Regions from separate parts of the Psychrobacillus sp. NPDC096389 genome, predicted to be linked through region 1. Evidence: riboswitches for the same ligand, from Rfam matches in the RefSeq annotation. Region 1 holds a riboswitch; the other holds the start of a gene.

Region 1 (3,217 bases):
CCGCACCACTCGGTCCAAACTCAATGGCACCAGCTCCTTTTTCCGCATAAAAACGAGTATCAGCAGAGCCGTGTTGCCCAAATAAATTAGTTGGCTGCTTCGTTAAACTAGTTGTTATTTGTTGTAGTTTTTTTACATATTCATTATTTTCTTCTGTCGTTACGGCCGGAGCGGTGGAATGGATGATTACCTCGCTAGTTGGAAAGAGACTGCTAGCTGTATCATTTATTTCCTTAATAATATCTATTGCATGTTGCCCCGGAACAAAGCGAATATCGTAAGATAAAATACATTCGTCTGGTACAACATTGAATCTTTCGCCTGCATGTATTTTTGCCAAGTTTAAAGAAGGATAATCATAAAAGGCATTACTTGCTGTTAAAAAAGAAAGTTTGTGTATTTCTTGATCAAATAGGAATGCTTGCTCAATCGCATTTATCCCTTCCCATGGACGACTCCCATGACTAGATTTCCCTTTTAGGACCACATCTAACTGAACAATTCCTTTTGCTTGTAGTCCAATATGTAAATGGGTAGGTTCACCGCAAATGACAAAATCTCCATGAAAACCTTGATCGACTAGAAATTTCGAGGTGTCTCCAAACGTTTCTTCATCTGTCACAATATGCAACTGTACTTTTTGCCTTAGTTTTTGAGGAACTAATGAGAGCTCATAAAAAGCTTGCATCATAGCGGCTACTCCCGCTTTCATATCGGCAGAACCCCTTCCAAACAGCTTGTCGCCTTCTATAATAGGGATAAATTGTCCAGGATGACCTGGAACAACATCTACATGCCCATTCCATATAATACAATCGTTACCACTGCCTATTTCTGCAACTAGCATGAATTTGGCATCATGTTCATATACTATTGGAGTAATGCCACGTTCTTCGAGCCAAGATTTACAAAATAACAGCGCTTTGTTTGCACCTTCTAAATCATCACTTTTCATGCGAATTAAATCTTGCAATAACTCTATCATCTGAGTAACCCCTCCGTTATCTATTATTTCTATAAGTATACCAATGAAGGAAGAGGGGTTGCATTCCTTATTTTGTTGGGCTACAATGAATTCGAACTAAATAATTCATAACCACAAGGGGCGTCGCTTACGCGGCTGAGATTGTACCCTTCGAACCTGTAAGTTCAAGCTTGCGTAGGGATGTGGATGGAAACTGACAATCGCGCGATGTCTGGGTCTATCCCGGGCGTCGTTTTTTTGTGGGCAAAAAAGGGGAGTACAATGAGAAATCAACGTGTTTTATTATTAGTGGAGATAGCTATATTTGCAGCTTTAGGATATGTATTAGACCTGATTGGGTTTGGCATGCCACAAGGTGGATCAGTTACGTTTGTGCTTGTACCAGTTATTTTAATTGCTTTCAGACGTGGAGTTGTTGCTGGATTAATTACAGGATTTTTAATTGGTTTATTGCAAGTGGCAACAGGCAGTGCTTATTTCGCACCTTTATCATTTATATTTGTTATTTTTCAAGTAGGAATCGATTATTTTATCGCCTTTATGGTAGCAGGATTTGCTGGTTTCTTTAGACCTTCATTTATAAAAGCATTAGAAAACAAAGATACGAAGAAAATGATTACAGCAGTCATTGCTGGTACATTTGTTGCGGCATTTCTCCGTTACTTAGCACATGTAACGTCTGGTATTCTATTTTTTAGCGAATACGCTGGAGATCAAAATCCGATTTTATATTCGGTCATTTATAATTCTACTTATATGATACCAGTATTTTTAGTCGCAGCATTTATTTGTACGGTGTTGTTCGTAAAAGCACCACGCCTTTTACTGCCGAATAGAGTATAAATATGATATGATTATTGTACAGTTAATGGAGAAGGGATCTTATATAGATGATTGTACAAACAAATGAAGAGTTAGAAGCGTTAAAAAAAATCGGCCGAATTGTGGCAGAAGTACGCGATGCGATGCAGGCGGCAACAAAACCTGGTGTCACAACAAAAGAATTAGATGAAATTGCAGGCAAAATGTTCACAGAAACAGGTGCCATTTCAGGACCTAAAGGGGAGTATGATTTCCCAGGCTATACTTGTATAAGTGTAAACGAAGAAGTTGCTCATGGCATTCCTGGGTCACGTGTTATTCAAGAAGGAGACATGGTCAATATCGACGTGTCTGGTTCATATGATGGTTACTTTGCAGATACTGGTATTTCATTTGTTGTGGGAGACGGCTATCCAGAAAAAGAGAAGCTATGTGCAGTAGCGGAAAGTGCCTTCAACCGTGCAATGTTAAAAGTGAAGACAGGTGCTCGCTTAAATCAAATCGGTAAAGCAGTTGCAAGAGAAGCAAAAGACAATGGCCTACATGTTATTATGAATTTAACGGGACATGGAATTGGAAAATCTCTACATGAAGCACCACAGCATGTATTGAATTATTATGATGCATGGGATCCTACGATTTTAAAAGAAGGTATGGTGCTTGCAGTGGAGCCATTTATCTCGGCGAAAGCAGAGCATATTGTGGAGTCTGGAGATGGATGGACGTTCGTCACACCTGACAAATCATTGGTAGCTCAAATCGAACATACAATTGTTGTAACAAAAGAAGGTCCAATTCTTTTAACAAAATTAGATTAAAATAAGTAAAACGCCACCCGAAATTATTCCTTCGGTGGCGTTTTTTTAATGAAAAATATACCTACAACAAGCACACTGCTTAAAAAAATGGATGCAGTTGATATGAGTAACTCGTTAAACAGATGACGGCAGGCGAGTCCTAAAAAAGTCCAGATAAAAACAAGTACTATCGCCCGATCTGCAAAATGATATCTAAAATGGAGAGCGATAGCTGTAGCAATAGTTAAAAGAATAACTGTCCACAGCGACTTTGTAATTCCTAAACCGCTGAATTCATAAAAAGTCAAAAGATAATCCAGATTGATGAAGGTCATAATAAATGCCCAACCAAAATAAATAGAAATAGGTAATCTGCTCATCCAGTTAGGTTGTTTGACTGGATAAGTTGTATAAAGTAAAAATAAAGTCCCAAGTAAAAGAAGCATAGTAATTAGAGCATAATTAAACTGCTCAAAATGCCAAAAAAGAATCCATATACTATGTAAAATAGAAGTAATGACAAAGAGTAAAACCCGTTTTAAAGGGAGGTGTCGAGTAGCCTGATACTCTTTTATACTATTCCAAATCCAACTTGCCAATAAAAGATAAATAA
Region 2 (3,217 bases), on a different contig from region 1:
CGTGTGTATGCCAGATTTGTAGGGGTTGGCTTAGTAGCTTCCAACTCCTCCTTAGAAATACCAAACTCTGCAGCAAAAGCACGATGTAAATCCATTTCGAAATGCAGGGTATCATGTAGCGTTTTCGAAAAGTTTGTCATCATTTCTAAATCGAGTGATTTTTGAACTCCTACTGCAAATAACTTGGAATAGTCTAATAGATAGACATAATCCTGCTTCATATAATGGATAAATTTTTCTTCCGCCAATATTCCTTTTCCTAACTCCTGTACAAATGGATGTTGATGATTTTTATCCCAAATTGGTTTTACATTTTCAAGTAATCGATCGCTAAATTTTTTAGTAGCATTCATACGACTTACCTCCCAGAATAATAGTTTTTTTATTTTTTTGTGTTACACCATTGATAAATAAATAACAACAATGTTTTAGTAAATGAAAGTAATTCCTCTATATTTAGTTTTTCATCTACAGAATGTGCTTCTTCTAGTTTTCCTGGACCATAAATAACAGTTGGTATTCCTGCTTGTCCTAGCCAACCTGCATCAGTTACGGATTTGGACATTCCAATTTCGACCGGTTTTTTCTCTATTTGCTGATGACAATCTGCCAGTAATTGAACCGCTGGGTGTTCCGCATCCATTTTTAATGCAGGAAATATTTCGCCACGTTCTTCAATCATTGATTTTCCACCCCAGCGATATCGAAGAGGATTTTCCCTTAACCAAGGATCAGCCATCGCAACTCGGTTTAAATGATCTTCTATTTCTGTAGTAACTGATTCATATGTTTCATTCGGATAAAAATGTACGGTAATCCATAGTCTGCATTCATCTGCTATAAAAGCGGCATGTCTGCCACCTTCTATAACCGCAGGATTAATCGTGTTTGTTCCAGGGGCAAATCCAGGATATTGTTTTGTCACCGCCCAATGTCTTTCCAAATCTTGAAGGCCTGCAATTATTTTCATCATTTTTTCTATGGCACTTGCACCTTGGATCAACCCTCCTGCATGCAACATTTTCATCCTCATTGCATCATGGAAAACTTCTTTACTTTTAATCGTTATCCACCCTGTTATCACTCCACCTTGACCGTGAATTTGACGATTACTTCCATCTACTACTAGTGCAAAATCAGCCGTGTATCCTCTCTCTATACAAGACAGTGTTCCCGCCTCTCCCGCTTCTTCTCCAATAACAGACTGTATTTGGAGGTCTCCTTTTATTTCAATATTTAGCTCTTTTAATAGTTTTATAGCAAACAATGTTGCGGCTACCGCTCCTTTCATGTCAGAGGTTCCTCTGCCAAATACATATCCATCTTTTTTGGTGAGCTTGAATACTGGCACGGTCCACTCGCTTTCATCTCCGACTTCTGCAACGTCGATATGTCCGTTTATGATTAAGCTCTGATAATGCAAACTATCTGTTCCTCTTTTTATCCCTACTACGTTCGGATCTTTCGGAAACACATCCCAACTATCCGTCTCCAATTGGTGTTTCTCTAAAAAGTTTGCAATATAGTTTTGCACTTCACTTGTATTTCTAGCTGGGGGACTAACTGTCGGAAAACTAACTAAATTTCCGAGTAATTGAAATAATTCTTCTTTACGCTCATCAACTGCTTTATTTATTCGATTTTCTATTTCCTTCTCCATTTCTTTTCCCCTTCCTAGTTAAATTTTTGAAAACAAAAAACCGCTCTCCATAAACGGAAAGCGGCTGTTTTCTACATAATTAAACTAAATATACGACAGTAGGGGTCCAGCTGCTTCCCTCCGCTAGTATTAACTAGATCAGGTTCAAAGGGTTTACATACAAGATGTGTCTCAGCCTAAAACAGGCTCCCCTAGCAGTCATCTATTTAATTATAAACGCAACTAAATCGTATCATAAATAAAATTAATTACAAGAATATTTCGTTAAACGTCTTTTTTATCCTATTAGAGTCATTTAAATTTCGTTTTCTTGCTTTTACATACTTAAGAAGGCTAATTATGCCATGAATGCGAGTATACTAAACATAGAAAAGGGGTGATTCCATGCAGAACAATCAAGATGATATCCAATTGACTGAAGAAAGATGGCAAGCCATTACACATAACGATAAGTCCTACGATGACCTTTTTATATATGCAGTAACTTCTACAGGTATTTGTTGCAGACCTTCTTGTAAATCAAGAGATCCAAAGAAAGAAAATATCCGTATTTTTAATGATGTGGAAGAAGCAATAGCTAATGGTTTTCGTCCTTGCAAACGCTGTAAACCGGGTGGTATACGTTTACCGGATGAAGAATGGATCGACCAAATTAAACAATATATAAATGCAAATTATCACAACCCATTGTCATTGGAAATTTTAGCAGACATGTGCCATGGCAGTCCCTATCACTTACAACGAACCTTTAAACGAATCGTCGGGCAAACTCCTATGGAATATATTCAGCACATAAGAATCCTTAATGCCATGAAAAAACTCCAAAATGTAGAAAAGTCTATTGCGAAAATTGGTTTAGAAGTTGGATTTTCAAATACATCCTATTTCATCACTTTATTCAAAAATAAAACAGGCTTTACGCCAAAACAATATCAAAAAATAGTATTGGAGGAACAGAATAATGAAAAAAAACAATGAACATCCTGTCTATTGGATATTGTTAAATCATAAACAATGGAAGATATATATTGCGGCAACGGTAAAAGGATTATGTTATGTCAGTTCCCAAAATGCTCCATTCGAGGAACTCGGTGTATGGGTAAAGAAACGTCTCCCCCATTATCATCTTCTAGAAGAGAAAGTAGTTATGCAGCCATATGCGGATGAATTAATTGCTTTTATCGAAGGACGACGAAAAGAATTTACATTTTCTCTAGATCTTCATGGTACTGCTTTTCAACAATCCGTTTGGAATGCATTACAAGAAATTCCATATGGACAAACAGTTTCATATACAGATATTGCAGAACGGATAAAAAAGCCACAATCTGTACGTGCAGTCGGAACCGCTATTGGAGCCAACCCTGTATTAATTACTGTGCCTTGTCACCGAGTGATCGCTAAAAGCGGAAAACTGGCTGGGTATCGTGGTGGCTTAGACATGAAGGAACAATTATTAGTGCTTGAAAAGTAAATAATTAACGTTTCATTCATTACGCCTTTTCCTATATTTCACCAAATATGAAACTGCCTGATTCTCCATTCAGTATGACAAAA

What was found. A riboswitch is a leader RNA that binds a small molecule or an ion and turns the genes downstream of it on or off. The one in region 1 is predicted to bind thiamine pyrophosphate.
Region 2: it holds a riboswitch for thiamine pyrophosphate, as region 1 does, so the genes downstream of both, ACIQ38_RS00910 (acetylornithine deacetylase) here and thiT (energy-coupled thiamine transporter ThiT) in region 1, are expected to answer to the same signal.

Annotation. Positions count from the first base shown of each region.
Region 1 covers NZ_JBIWFB010000009.1:48,413-51,629, reverse strand. The annotation lists gene ACIQ38_RS18575 (M20 family metallopeptidase) at 1-985, opposite strand, end outside; TPP riboswitch at 1,092-1,183, shown strand; gene thiT (energy-coupled thiamine transporter ThiT) at 1,247-1,828, shown strand; gene map (type I methionyl aminopeptidase) at 1,876-2,625, shown strand; gene ACIQ38_RS18560 (tryptophan-rich sensory protein) at 2,649-3,217, opposite strand, start outside.
Region 2 covers NZ_JBIWFB010000001.1:187,004-190,220, reverse strand. The annotation lists gene tenA (thiaminase II) at 1-353, opposite strand, end outside; gene ACIQ38_RS00910 (acetylornithine deacetylase) at 383-1,660, opposite strand; TPP riboswitch at 1,759-1,863, opposite strand; gene ACIQ38_RS00905 (bifunctional transcriptional activator/DNA repair enzyme AdaA) at 2,045-2,638, shown strand; gene ACIQ38_RS00900 (methylated-DNA--[protein]-cysteine S-methyltransferase) at 2,622-3,134, shown strand.